Linked DNA regions of Streptomyces ficellus. The protein of the gene in region 4 interacts with the protein of the main gene of each other region in a pairwise test. Links are inferred from orthologs where the notes say so. Each region holds a gene or a part of one and is shown on either strand. Other genes may lie near its edges. The genes, in order: EIZ62_RS16840, EIZ62_RS14975, rplL and dnaE.

Region 1 (3,195 bases), 1.7 Mb from region 4 along the record:
CGAACTCGTGAGGGGTTGCCCCCAACACGCTTTCCAAGCGTGCGCCCTAGGCCTCTAGGCGAATCCTCCGCCGCAAACAATACAAGACGTTGAGGAGTGCTCGCGAACCCGTTCCCGGGGCCGGCGTCCCGAGGTGTTCGGGGTGGCCGGGGGGCGGTCCGCGAGGGGGCGGGGATCGGGTAGGCTGGGCGCAGCCCCTCACGTGGCGCTATCTGACTGAACTCCCCCAGGGCCGGAAGGCAGCAAGGGTAGGTCGGCTCTGGCGGGTGCGTGAGGGGCGCTTGCGTTGCGGGGCGGGGGTTCCGGTGGGCCGGGTCGATTGTCGGTGGGGCCCGATATCGTCGTAAGGGTGTCGTCCCTTGCGCTGTACCGCCGCTATCGCCCCGAGTCCTTCGCCGAGGTCATCGGGCAGGAGCATGTCACCGACCCGTTGCAGCAGGCCCTGCGGAACAACCGGGTCAATCACGCGTACCTGTTCAGCGGGCCGCGCGGGTGCGGGAAGACGACCAGCGCGCGGATCCTGGCCCGCTGTCTGAACTGTGAGCAAGGTCCCACACCCACCCCCTGCGGCGAGTGCCAGTCGTGTCAGGACCTGGCGAGGAACGGGCCGGGGTCGATCGACGTCATCGAGATCGACGCGGCTTCGCACGGTGGCGTGGACGACGCCCGTGACCTGCGGGAGAAGGCCTTCTTCGGGCCGGCGAGCAGCCGGTACAAGATCTACATCATCGACGAGGCGCACATGGTCACCTCGGCGGGGTTCAACGCCCTGCTGAAGGTGGTCGAGGAGCCGCCGGAGCACCTGAAGTTCATCTTCGCGACGACCGAGCCCGAGAAGGTCATCGGGACCATCCGGTCGCGTACGCACCACTACCCGTTCCGGCTGGTGCCGCCCGGCACGTTGCGCGAGTACCTGGGCGAGGTGTGCGGCAAGGAACAGATCCCCGTCGAGGACGGGGTGCTGCCGCTCGTCGTGCGCGCGGGCGCCGGTTCGGTGCGTGACTCGATGTCCGTCATGGACCAGCTGCTGGCCGGCGCCGCCGAGGACGGTGTGACATACGCCATGGCCACCGCGCTCCTCGGGTACACGGACGGCTCGCTGCTGGACTCCGTGGTGGACTCCTTCGCCTCCGGGGACGGGGCCGCCGCGTTCGAGGTCGTCGACCGGGTCATCGAGGGCGGCAACGACCCGCGGCGCTTCGTGGCCGACCTGCTGGAGCGGCTGCGGGACCTGGTGATCCTGGCCGCGGTGCCGGACGCCGCCGAGAAGGGGCTCTTCGACGCGCCCGCCGACGTGGTCGAGCGGATGCAGGCGCAGGCGTCGGTGTTCGGGGCGGCCGAGCTGAGCCGGGCCGCCGACATCGTCAACACCGGGCTGACTGAGATGCGCGGGGCGACCTCGCCGCGGCTCCAGCTGGAGCTGATCTGCGCGCGCGTGCTGCTGCCCGCCGCGTTCACCGACGAGCGGTCGCTGCTGGCCCGGCTGGACCGGCTGGAGCGCGGCTCGGCGGTCCAGGGCGCCGCCTTCCAGGCGACGGGTCCCGGGCCCGCCATGGGGTACGTGCCGGGGCCCGAGGCACACGTCCAGATGCCGCCGTCCGTCGCGCCGGGCGGCGGGCCCGCCGCTGCCCGTGCCGCGGTACGGGGACCGGGCGAGGCCCCCGCCCCGGCGCCCGAGTCCGGCCCGCAGGTGCCCGCGCCCGCGTACGCGGAGCCCACCGCGCCCCCTGCACCGCCCGCGCCCCCGGCACCACCCGCCTCGCCCGAGCCCGCCGCCGCGCCCGCCGCGCCCGCCGCGTCCCGGCCCGGGGCGTGGCCCTCCGCCGCCGCGCCCGGGGCCCAGGAGTCCGGTGGCCGGCCCGGCGCCTGGCCCACCGCGTCCCCCCGGCCCGCCGCCCCGGCGGCCGGACCGTCGGCGCCCGTGCCGTCAGCACCTGCGCCCCAGGCCGCGCCCTCCGCGCCCGCCGCCCCGGCGGCCGGTCCCGGTATGGCACAGGGCGCCGGCCAGGTGCGGAACATGTGGCCGGACATCCTGGAGGCGGTCAAGAACCGCCGCCGCTTCACCTGGATCCTGCTCAGCCAGAACGCGCAGGTCGCCGGCTTCGACGGCACGACCCTCCAGGTGGGCTTCCTCAACGCGGGCGCCCGGGACAACTTCGCGAGCAGCGGCAGCGAGGACGTCCTGCGGCAGGCCCTCGCCGAGCAGTTCAACGTCCAGTGGAAGATCGAGGCGATCGTCGACCCCTCGGGCGGCTCCGCACCCCCGCCGGCACCCGGCGGCGGGGGCATGGGCGGGGGTTACGGCGGCGGCTTCGGTGGCACCGGCGGTCCCGGCGGCACCGGAGGCACCGGGGGTTACGGTGGCGGAGGCCGCCCGCCCCAGGCGCCCGCGCCGCAGGCCGCGCCCCGGCCGGCACAGCAGTCCCCGCAGGAACCGCAGGCGCGGTCGTCCCCGTCCGCCCCCGCGCCGGGCTCGGGCCCGGGTGCGGGCTCCGCGCCGGAGCCTCGGCCCCCGGCGGCCCGGCAGCCGGTCCGGCCCGAGGACGACATGCCCGAGGACGACGACCCCGACCTCGTCGACTCCGCCCTCTCCGGCCACGACCTGATCGTGCGCGAGCTCGGGGCGACGGTGGTGGAGGAATATACGAACGAGTAGTGGGGGCGGCCTCGGTGGCCCGCACAAAGATCGCCCCGCTCCGCGGGCTACCCTGACTGGCGTGAAGGTCCTCGTCATCGGCGGCGGCGCCCGCGAACACGCCCTGTGCCGCTCTCTCTCCCTCGATCCCGACGTCACCGCTCTGCACTGCGCGCCCGGCAACGCCGGAATCGCCGAGGTCGCCGAGCTGCACCCGGTCGACGCCCTCGACGGGGCGGCCGTGGCCCGCCTCGCCACTCGGCTGGAGGCCGGCCTGGTCGTCGTCGGCCCCGAGGCCCCGCTCGTCGCCGGTGTCGCCGACGCCGTGCGGGCGGCCGGCATCCCCTGCTTCGGCCCCTCCCGGGAGGCCGCCGTACTGGAGGGCTCCAAGGCGTTCGCCAAGGACGTGATGGCCGCCGCCGGCGTCCCCACCGCCCGGTCGTACGTCTGCACCACCCACGACGAGATCGACGCGGCTCTCGACGCCTTCGGCGCCCCGTACGTCGTCAAGGACGACGGCCTCGCGGCCGGCAAGGGCGTCGTCGTCACCGCCGACGTCG
Region 2 (2,991 bases), 2.1 Mb from region 4 along the record:
CAGTGACATGGTGAAGCCCAGCTCCATCGGCCGGGTCAGCACCGTGCGCAGGAAACCGAACGTCCCCACGCCGAAGTCGAACCGGGACGTCCAGCCCGCCTGTACCGCGAAGTACCCGCCCAGCGGATCGCCCTTGCGTAGCCCCACCCACACCACGTAACCCACCCACCCCACCGGCGCCACCGCCGCCCCGGCCCACAGCCGCCAGTCGGTCCGCCGCTCGCCCCGCCAGAGGCGGTACGCCGCGTACAGCGCCGCCGCACCGACCGCCGCCGCCACCGCGATCCCGTTCGGCCGCGCCGCCCCCGCCAGCGCGGCGAGGGCTCCCGCCCACAGCCAGCGGCCGGTGAGCACCGCGTACAGCGACCAGGCGGCGAACGCCGTGAGCAGCGGCTCGGTGTACGCCATCGACAGCACGATCGAGTGCGGCAGCAGGCCCCACAGCGCCACCAGCGTGGTCGCGACGCCCCGCCCGTACAGCCGCTCGCCGATCAGGAAGATCCCCCACGCGGCCGCCCCGGCCGCCGTCCAGGACACCAGCAGCCCCGCCGTGCCGTCCGCGACCGGCAGGGCGGTGCTCACCGTCCGTACGAGCGCCGGGTAGAGCGGGAAGAACGCCAGGTCCGACTGGACCACGCCGTCCGGCCAGTACAGGGTCGTGCCGTAGCCGGACGCGGCGATCCCCAGGTACCAGTCCGAGTCCCAGGACAGGGCCAGCAGGGCGCGCGGCGAGCGGCCGGTGTGCCAGGCCCACACCGCCGTCACCAGCATCCCGGTGAGCCGGGCGGCGGCGAACAGGCCCAGCGCCGGTGCCGCGCGGTACAGCGCCGCGCGCCACCCCGGTACGGAAGGGGCGGCTCCGGCGGCGGTCACGTGGTCGAAGGTCTCGGCGGACAGGGTGCACCTCCGTGCGCGCGTGGACGGCTCACCCCGACCATCGGCGCCGCCCGCGCCCGCCGCGACCGCTGGCGGCCCGCCCGGGTGGTCCCCTCCGCCCGGCACCCCGCCCCGCGCGTGTCGCCGTGACACGGCGCCGCGCAGCGGCTACAGGGTGCCCAGCCGCTTCACCGCGTCCTGGAGCACCTCGGTCCGCTTGCAGAACGCGAACCGTACGAACGGCGCACCCTGCTCGCGGTGGTCGTAGAAGACGGCGTGCGGGATGGCGACGACGCCGCAGCGCTCCGGCAGGGCGCGGCAGAACGCGATGCCGTCCTGTTCGCCGAGGGGGCGGATGTCGGTGGTGATGAAGTAGGTGCCCCGGGGCCGGAAGACGGTGAAGCCCGCCCGCTCCAGCCCGTCGGCGAGCAGGTCCCGCTTGGCGGTCAGGTCCGCGCGCAGCCCGTCGAAGTACGTCTCCGGCAGCCGCAGCGCCTCGGCGATCGCGTACTGGAACGGCCCGGCGGAGACGAACGTCAGGTACTGCTTCGCCGAGCGCACCGCCGTGACCAGCTCGGGCGCGCCGGTGACCCAGCCGACCTTCCAGCCGGTGTACGAGAAGGTCTTCCCGCTGCTGGAGATGGTGACCGTGCGGTCGCGCATGCCGGGGAACGTGGCGAGCGGCAGATGCCCGGCGTCGTCGAAGACCAGGTGCTCGTACACCTCGTCGGTGACGACGAGCAGGTCGCGTTCGACGGCGAGTTCGGCGATCGCGGCCAGTTCCTCGCGGGTGAGGACGGTGCCGGTGGGATTGTGCGGGGTGTTGAGCAGGAGGAGGCGGGTGCGGTCGGTGACGGCGGCCCGCAGCTCGTCGAGGTCGAGGACGAACCGCCCGTCGTGCGGGCGCAGGGTCACCGGGACGCGGGTGCCGCCCGCCATGGCGATGCACGCGGCGTACGAGTCGTAGTACGGCTCCAGCGCGATCACCTCGTCGCCGGGCTCGACCAGCGCGAGCAGGGACGCCGCGATCGCCTCGGTGGCGCCCGCGGTGACGAGGACCTCCGTGCCGGGGTCGAACTCCAGGCCGTACCGCTCGCGCTGGTGGTCCGCGACGGCGTCGCGCAGCTCGGGCACGCCCGGGCCGGGCGGGTACTGGTTGCCCCTGCCGTCCCTGAGGGCCCGGACGGCGGCCTCGCGGATCTCCTCGGGGCCGTCGGTGTCGGGGAAGCCCTGGCCCAGGTTGACCGAGCCGGTGGAGACGGCGAGGGCGGACATCTCCGCGAAGATCGTCGTTCCGAACTCGGCGAGGCGGCGGTTGAGCGGCGGTCGTGTCATGGCGGCCATCCTGGGCTCAAGCCGGGGAGTCCTCAAGTGCTCCGGCCGGCCGCCCGCGCCCGGCCGCCGCCCGGCGAACCTCTGGACTTGCTCAATTCCGATTGGGAGGGGTGCGGAGGGGGGCATCCCCCAGTCACGAACGACACGGGGGAAGGTGATGAACATGACGATCGTCCTGATCGTGGGCGGCCTGATCGTCCTGGTGGGGTTCCTCGTCGCGGTGGGCGCGGCGGGGGGCGGGAGGAGCCGGCGCCGTGGGGGCGGGTCCGGCAACAGCTGGTGGGCCGGGTCCACGGGGGGCTCGTCCTGCGGGGGCGGCTCGTCCTGCGGAGGGGGGTCGTCCTCCTGCGGGGGCGGCGGTGGATGTGGTGGCGGAGGCAGCTGACACGGGGCAGCCGGTCCGCGACCACGGAGGGTGCCCGGCGGTGAACTTCCGCCGGGCGCCCTTTCGTTGACCCGGCGCCCGCCCCATCGGCCGTTTCCTTTTGAACAGTTGAACCGGCAGGCCCCCCAGGGGATGGAAACCACGGCACATTGGGTAAAAAAGCTGTGAGTCATCCGCAGTTCATGATTCCCTCGCTGTCGAGGACATCCAGCCCTCGGACCTCGTGTGTGGATTTCGAGACGGAGATCCCCCAGTCCCCCGAACATCTTCCGGGACGCCCCCGGTCCACCCGTCAAACCCTGTTTGCGGAGCCGACCCATGCTCACGACGCTCAAGACCTCCTACACCGACACCCGCGCCGCCGACCTGGCCTGGGCGCTGGGCCGGGAGGCGCT
Region 3 (2,974 bases), 2.5 Mb from region 4 along the record:
TGGAGGAAGTCCTCCGTCTGAAGCCGTCCGCCGCGAAGGGCCGCTACATCAAGAAGGCGACCCTCACCACCACGATGGGCCCCGGCATCCCGCTGGACTCCAACCGCACCCGCAACCTCCTCGTCGAGGAGGACCCGGCCGCCGTCTGAATCTGACGGCAGTCGCGGGTCACGCGCACGAAACCGGCCCCCGCCGCTCGCAGGAGCGGCGGGGGCCGGTTTCTCGTCGTACGGGGCCCGCCCCACGAGCCGGTGGCGCCCGTGGGCCCCCTGGCCCCGTGGAGGCCCCTGTCAGGCCCCCGGAGCCCGGCCGGAGCGCTGCGGTGGCACGGGCGCGCGGGGGCGGGGAGTCACCCGGCCGGCGGCGATTTGCTTGACGGCGGGGCGGTCCCGTACTCTTCCACAGAAGCCAAAGACCGCTGGTCGTTGCTGCGCTCGTCAGAGTCGCGGCGGCCGAAGGATCCGCTAGCTGCGGACGACCCGCGCAGGTGACTGTGGATGAACTCCTGGATACCGCTCCTCGCTGAGCGCGACCGGTTGAGTCACGCCCCGTGCGCCTGCGCCGGGGCGTTTCGTTTTGCCCAGTCTCCTTCCTTCAGCCCACGCGGTCCGAATCACCCGGAAGGAGGCCGAGGCTCATGGCGAGGCCCGACAAGTCTGCTGCGGTTGCCGAGCTGACGGACAAGTTCCGCAGCTCGAACGCCGCCGTGCTGACCGAGTACCGCGGTCTCACCGTGGCACAGCTCAAGCAGCTGCGCCGTTCGCTCGGTGAGAACGCCCAGTACGCCGTGGTGAAGAACACGCTGACCAAGATTGCGGCCAACGAGGCCGGGATCTCGACGCTGGACGACCAGTTCGCTGGTCCGACGGCTGTCGCCTTCATCACCGGTGACCCGGTGGAGTCGGCGAAGGGTCTTCGTGACTTCGCCAAGGAGAACCCCAACCTGATCATCAAGGGCGGTGTCCTTGATGGCAAGGCGATCTCCGCCGATGAGATCAAGAAGCTTGCGGACCTCGAGTCCCGCGAGGTTCTGCTCGCCAAGCTGGCGGGCGCCATGAAGGGCAAGCAGTCCCAGGCTGCCGCGCTCTTCCAGGCGCTTCCCTCGAAGCTCGTCCGCACCGTGGACGCGCTCCGTGCCAAGCAGGCCGAGCAGGGCGGTGCCGAGTAATTCGGCTCGCGCATTGACCGTGGCCCCCTAGGGGCGACGGTCGCAGCGGGCCCAACGTACGCCCGCCTCACATGTACACCCGGCACCAGCCGATTTAGTGGAAGGACCGCCATCATGGCGAAGCTGTCTCAGGAAGACCTGCTCGCGCAGTTCGAGGAGATGACCCTCATCGAGCTCGCCGCGTTCGTTTCGGCGTTCGAGGAGAAGTTCGACGTCACCGCCGCCGCCCCGGTCGCCGTCGCCGCCGCCGGTGTCCCCGGTGCCCCGGCCGAGGCCGCTGAGGAGAAGGACGAGTTCGACGTCATCCTCACCGGTGCCGGCGACAAGAAGATCCAGGTCATCAAGGTCGTGCGTGAGCTGACCTCCCTGGGCCTGAAGGAGGCCAAGGACCTCGTCGACGGCACCCCGAAGCCGGTCCTCGAGAAGGTCGCCAAGGACGCCGCCGAGAAGGCCGCCGAGTCCCTCAAGGCCGCCGGCGCCTCGGTCGAGGTCAAGTAACACCCTGCGGGTCTCCTGACTCGCTCAGACGCTCGTACAGGGCGTTCTCGAAGGGCGATCACCCATCCGGGTGGTCGCCCTTCGGCGTTCCCGGGACGCCTGCCTTGCGCTGGGCGCAGCGCGGAGTATGGTGATCTTCGCCGTGCGCCCCACACGGGCCCCGAGGGCCGGGGGCCTTGACGAACCGCACGCCGCGCGCAATTCTCAGGACGCGCCGTCAACGATCCGGATCCGAGGCATGGATCGGCGGCCGAACGGGCAGTATCGATGTGCGCCAACGGCGCGAGGTGCCGCGGAGTTGAGAACAACGAGGGTCGCGAATTACTCGCCCTGGACATCAGTGAGCCAAGTGGCTACACTGACCCTTTGCGCTGCCTGTTAGCTGCCCCCTGCCCGTCACCAGGGGCATACCCTCGCAAGAGCACAGTTGACCGAGCCTCCTGACCTGGCCTTTTGGCTGACATCGGGAAGTCTGTCTCCGTGTCCGGCGTGGGACCGGTACGCGCGTAGTGAGTCCGAGCCCTCGGAAGGACCCCCTCTTGGCCGCCTCGCGCAACGCCTCGACCGCGAATACGAACAACGGCGCAAGCACCGCCCCGCTGCGCATCTCCTTTGCAAAGATCAAGGAGCCCCTCGAGGTTCCGAACCTCCTCGCGCTGCAGACCGAGAGCTTTGACTGGCTGCTCGGCAACGCCGCGTGGAAGGCTCGTGTCGAGGCGGCTCTGGAGTCCGGACAGGACGTCCCCACCAAGTCCGGTCTCGAGGAGATCTTCGAGGAGATCTCGCCGATCGAGGACTTCTCCGGGTCGATGTCGCTGACTTTCCGCGACCACCGCTTCGAGCCCCCCAAGAACTCGATCGACGAGTGCAAGGAGCGCGACTTCACGTACGCCGCGCCGCTCTTCGTCACGGCCGAGTTCACCAACAACGAGACCGGCGAGATCAAGTCCCAGACGGTCTTCATGGGCGACTTCCCGCTCATGACCAACAAGGGCACCTTCGTCATCAACGGCACCGAGCGTGTCGTGGTGTCGCAGCTCGTCCGCTCGCCGGGTGTCTACTTCGACTCCTCCATCGACAAGACGTCCGACAAGGACATCTTCTCCGCCAAGATCATCCCGTCCCGGGGTGCCTGGCTGGAGATGGAGATCGACAAGCGCGACATGGTCGGTGTCCGCATCGACCGCAAGCGCAAGCAGTCCGTCACCGTCCTCCTCAAGGCTCTCGGCTGGACCACCGAGCAGATCCTCCAGGAGTTCGGCGAGTACGAGTCCATGCGCGCCACCCTGGAGAAGGACCACACCCAGG
Region 4 (4,326 bases):
GTGGCGCGCAGGAGGCCCAGCGCACGTCGATGGAGGCGGAGCACCGCATGGCGACGGCGACGCCGGCGGACATCGCGCGCAAGGGCCGGCAGAAGCGGTTCGGCCACAACTGAGGCCGCGTCCGCGCCGCGTACGCCGGAAGGGGCGCACCCGTGACGACGGGCGCGCCCCTTCCGCGTGGCCGGGCGGGACGGCGGGAGGAGCCGGGCGGGCGGCTCAGCCGGCCAGGCAGGACGGGCCGAGCAGCACCTTGAGGTCACCGAAGAGCGCCGGGTCGGCCGTGACGCGATGCCGGTCGAGCCGGAGCACGGTGGTGGACCGCGGGCCCTGGAGCTTGATCCGCACCTCGGTGTTGCCCTTGTGGTGGCTGAGGATCTCGCCGAGGCGGCTGACCATCGGCGGGGTGACCTTCACCGTGGGGATGGTGAGGACCACGGGCGCGTTGGTGCCGGCCGACGACAGGTCGGGGACCATCAGCTCCATGGCGACCAGGCGGGGGACGTCCTCGCGCTTGTCGAGGCGGCCCTTGACGAAGACGACGGTGTCCTCGACGAGCTGGGTGGACACCAGCTGGTAGGTCGCGGGGAAGAACATGCACTCGATGGAGCCGGCGAGGTCCTCCACGGTCGCGATGGCCCAGGCGTTGCCCTGCTTGGTCATCTTGCGCTGGAGGCCCGAGATGATGCCGCCGATGGTGACGACGGCGCCGTCCCCGTGCTCGCCGCCGGTCAGCTGGGAGATCGCCGCGTCGGTCTTGTCCGACAGGACGTGCTCGATGCCGAAGAGCGGGTGGTCGGAGACGTACAGGCCGAGCATCTCGCGCTCCTGCGCGAGGAGGTAGGACTTCTCCCACTCGATGTCGGAGAACTCGACGTCGAGTCCGAAGCCCGGCTCGTCGCTGGTCTCCTCGCCCATGCCGCCGAAGAGGTCGAACTGCCCCTCGGCCTCCTTGCGCTTGACCGCGACCACGTTGTCGATCATCGGTTCGTGGTGCGCGACCAGGCCCTTGCGGGTGTGGCCCATCTCGTCGAAGGCACCGGCCTTGATCAGCGACTCGATGGTGCGCTTGTTGCAGACGACCGCCTCGACCTTGTCGAGGAAGTCGGGGAAGGTGGTGTACTTCCCCTTCGCCTTGCGGCACCGGATGATCGACTCGACCACGTTGGTGCCGACGTTCCGCACGGCGGAGAGGCCGAAGAGGATCACGTCGTCGCCCTGGGCGGCGAAGTTCGACTCGGACTCGTTGACGTTCGGCGGGAGCACCTTGATGCCCATGCGGCGGCACTCGTTGAGGTAGACGGCCGACTTGTCCTTGTCGTCCTTGACCGAGGTGAGCAGCGCCGCCATGTACTCGGCGGGGTGGTTGGCCTTGAGGTACGCGGTCCAGTAGGAGACGAGTCCGTACGCGGCGGAGTGGGCCTTGTTGAACGCGTAGCCGGCGAAGGGGACCAGGACGTCCCACAGCGCCTGGATCGCCTCGTCGCTGTAGCCCTTCTTCTTCGCGCCCTCCTGGAAGAGGACGAAGTTCTTGGCCAGCTCCTCGGGCTTCTTCTTGCCCATGACGCGGCGGAGGATGTCGGCCTCGCCGAGGGAGTACCCGGCGATGATCTGGGCGGCCTTCTGGACCTGCTCCTGGTAGACGATCAGGCCGTGGGTGACGCCCAGGACCTCGCGGAGCGGCTCCTCCAGCTCCGGGTGGATCGGGGTGATCTCCTGCTGGCCGTTCTTGCGCAGCGCGTAGTTGGTGTGCGAGTTCATGCCCATCGGGCCCGGCCGGTAGAGGGCCGAGACGGCGGAGATGTCCTCGAAGTTGTCGGGCTTCATCAGCCGCAGCAGGGACCGCATGGGTCCGCCGTCGAACTGGAAGACACCGAGGGTGTCGCCGCGCTGGAGCAGCTCGAAGGTGGTCGGGTCGTCGAGCGGCAGGCCGAGGAGATCGATGTCGATCCCCTTGTTGGCCTTCACCATCTTGACGGCGTCGTCCATGATCGTCAGGTTGCGCAGGCCGAGGAAGTCCATCTTCAGCAGGCCGAGCGACTCGCAGCTCGGGTAGTCCCACTGGGTGATGGTGACGCCGTCGGTGTGCCTGACCCAGACGGGGACGTGGTCGACGATCGGCTCGCTGGACATGATCACGCCGGCGGCGTGCACGCCCATCTGCCGGACCAGGCCCTCCACGCCGCGCGCGGTGTCGATGACCTTCTTCACGTCCGGCTCGTTCTCGTACATCCCGCGGACCTCGCCCGCCTCCGAGTACCGGGGGTGGGAGGGGTCGGTGATGCCGGAGAGCGGGATGCCCTTGCCGAGGACGTCGGCGGGCATGGCCTTGGTGATGCGGTCGCCCATCGCGTACGGGTAGCCCAGCACGCGCGCGGAGTCCTTGATCGCGTTCTTGGCCTTGATCGTGCCGTACGTGCCGATCATGGCGACCTTGTCCTCGCCGTACTTCTCGGTCACGTACCTGATCACCTCGACGCGCCTGCGCTCGTCGAAGTCGATGTCGACATCGGGCATGGACACGCGCTCGGGGTTGAGGAAGCGCTCGAAGATCAGTCCGTGCGGGATGGGGTCGAGGTCGGTGATGCCCAGGGCGTACGCCACGATCGAGCCGGCCGCCGAGCCACGGCCGGGGCCGACCGCGATGCCCTGGTTCTTGGCCCACATGATGAAGTCGGCGACGACGAGGAAGTACCCCGGGAACCCCATCTGGATGATGACGTCCATCTCGTACTCGACCTGCTGCTGCCGGTCGTCGGGGATGCCGCCGGGGAAGCGGCGGTGCATGCCCCGCTGGACCTCCTCCTTGAACCAGCTGACCTCGGTGTGGCCCTCGGGGATGTCGAACTTCGGCATGAGGTCGCGCTTCTCGAACATGCCGGTGGTGTCGATCTGCTCGGCCACCAGGAGGGTGTTCGCGCACCCCTGCTGCCAGGCGTCCGAGGAGTCGATGGCGTACATCTCGTCCGTGGACTTGAGGTAGTAGCCGGTGCCGTCGAACTTGAAGCGGTCGGGGTCGGAGAGGTTCTTGCCGGTCTGGATGCACAGCAGCGCGTCGTGGGCGGTGGCCTCGTGCGCGTACGTGTAGTGCGAGTCGTTGGTGACCAGGGGCGGGATGCCGAGCTTCTTGCCGATCTCCAGCAGGCCGTCGCGGACGCGGCGCTCGATCTCGATACCGTGGTCCATCAGCTCCAGGAAGTACCGGTCCTTGCCGAAGATGTCCTGGTACTCGGAGGCGGCCTTCAGGGCCTCGTCGAACTGGCCGAGGCGCAGCCGGGTCTGGAGCTCGCCGGAGGGGCAGCCCGTGGAGGCGATCAGCCCCTCCGACCACTGGGCGATGGTGTCCTTGTCCATCCGGGGCCACTTCTGCAGCCAGCCCTCCTTGTACGCGTCGGAGGAGAGCCGGAACAGGTTGTGCAGGCCGGTCGCGTTCGCCGCCCAGATCGTCTTGTGGGTGTAACCGCCGGAACCGGAGACGTCGTCCCGCTTCTGGTGCGGCTGGCCCCACTGCACCTTCCGCTTGTTGCGGCGCGACTCGGGGGCGACGTACGCCTCGATGCCGATGATCGGGGTGACGCCCGCCTTCTGCGCCGAGTGGAAGAAGTCGTAGGCCCCGTGGAGGTTGCCGTGGTCGGACATGGCGATGTGCGTCATGCCCATCTCGTTGCAGGCGTTGAACATGTCCTTGAGCCGCGCGGCACCGTCCAGCAGCGAGTACTGGGTGTGCACGTGAAGGTGCGTGAACGGCGGCTTCGACACGGTTGCTGCCTCCGGGGCCGGGGATGGGGGACAGCTCGGAAGTCTACGTCGCCGCACTGACAGCGGCGGGGCACTCGGGAGCGCGGTCACGCGTTGGAGGGGACGGAGGGCCGGTCCCTCCGCCGTGCGCGCGACGTGGCGCGCACCCGTGTACGTACGCACCAGGAGGCACCCCGCGATGTCGGTCCCGCAGCCCACCGCCGAGGAACGCGGTGAGCAGATCCTCTCCGTCTTCGGCACCGCCTTCGGCGAGCTCCTGGCCGCCGACCCGGCCGCCTTCCGGGTCAAGTTCCGGAAGATGGCCGGCTCCGCCTTCGCCTTCTACCGGGGCACGGCCTGCCTCTTCTACGCCGACCTCGACGAGGAGCGGCACGGCGGCCCCTACCTGGACGAGCGGACCGGCCGGGTGTGGATCCACGGTGACCTGCACGCGGAGAACTTCGGCACGTACATGGACGCCAACGGGCGGCTGATCTTCAACGTCAACGACTTCGACGAGGCGTACGTCGGCCCCTTCACCTGGGACCTCAAGCGGCTGTCGGCCTCCCTGGCCCTGATCGGCTACAGCAA

Evidence for each region.
Region 1: the proteins of dnaE (region 4) and EIZ62_RS16840 interact in binary tests that used the Escherichia coli proteins (3 or more experiments, as listed by UniProt). The link is inferred for Streptomyces ficellus from one-to-one orthologs.
Region 2: the proteins of dnaE (region 4) and EIZ62_RS14975 interact in binary tests that used the Escherichia coli proteins (3 or more experiments, as listed by UniProt). The link is inferred for Streptomyces ficellus from one-to-one orthologs.
Region 3: the proteins of dnaE (region 4) and rplL interact in binary tests that used the Escherichia coli proteins (3 or more experiments, as listed by UniProt). The link is inferred for Streptomyces ficellus from one-to-one orthologs.

Annotation. Positions count from the first base shown.
Region 1 is NZ_CP034279.1:3,783,348-3,786,542, forward strand. What follows is about bases 1-3,002. They hold EIZ62_RS16840 (DNA polymerase III subunit gamma and tau), read left to right. Parts: upstream 1-349; coding sequence 350-2,656; downstream 2,657-3,002. Other genes in these bases: purD (phosphoribosylamine--glycine ligase), read left to right, coding at 2,718-3,002. Also shown: more of purD, read left to right, coding at 3,003-3,195. UniProt on the Escherichia coli protein: Part of the beta sliding clamp loading complex, which hydrolyzes ATP to load the beta clamp onto primed DNA to form the DNA replication pre-initiation complex.
Region 2 is NZ_CP034279.1:3,393,097-3,396,087, reverse strand. The notes cover bases 133-2,930. They hold EIZ62_RS14975 (pyridoxal phosphate-dependent aminotransferase), read right to left. Parts: upstream 2,221-2,930; coding sequence 1,045-2,220; downstream 133-1,044. Other genes in these bases: EIZ62_RS14965 (DUF2617 family protein), read left to right, coding at 2,915-2,930; EIZ62_RS14970 (hypothetical protein), read left to right, coding at 2,375-2,596; EIZ62_RS14980 (hypothetical protein), read right to left, coding at 133-873. Outside these bases: more of EIZ62_RS14980, read right to left, coding at 1-132; more of EIZ62_RS14965, read left to right, coding at 2,931-2,991. UniProt on the Escherichia coli protein: Shows aminotransferase activity with methionine and histidine as substrates, and to a lesser extent also with phenylalanine.
Region 3 is NZ_CP034279.1:2,999,852-3,002,825, reverse strand. The notes cover bases 194-2,974. They hold rplL (50S ribosomal protein L7/L12), read left to right. Parts: upstream 194-1,282; coding sequence 1,283-1,666; downstream 1,667-2,974. Other genes in these bases: rpoB (DNA-directed RNA polymerase subunit beta), read left to right, coding at 2,206-2,974; rplJ (50S ribosomal protein L10), read left to right, coding at 638-1,168. Also shown: rplA (50S ribosomal protein L1), read left to right, coding at 1-149. UniProt on the Escherichia coli protein: The binding site for several of the GTPase factors involved in protein synthesis (IF-2, EF-Tu, EF-G and RF3). Is thus essential for accurate translation.
Region 4 is NZ_CP034279.1:5,502,178-5,506,503, reverse strand. The notes cover bases 17-4,149. They hold dnaE (DNA polymerase III subunit alpha), read right to left. Parts: upstream 3,757-4,149; coding sequence 217-3,756; downstream 17-216. Other genes in these bases: EIZ62_RS24600 (DUF2252 domain-containing protein), read left to right, coding at 3,935-4,149; EIZ62_RS32030 (hypothetical protein), read left to right, coding at 17-113. Also shown: more of EIZ62_RS32030, read left to right, coding at 1-16; more of EIZ62_RS24600, read left to right, coding at 4,150-4,326. UniProt on the Escherichia coli protein: DNA polymerase III is a complex, multichain enzyme responsible for most of the replicative synthesis in bacteria. This DNA polymerase also exhibits 3' to 5' exonuclease activity. The alpha chain is the DNA polymerase catalytic subunit.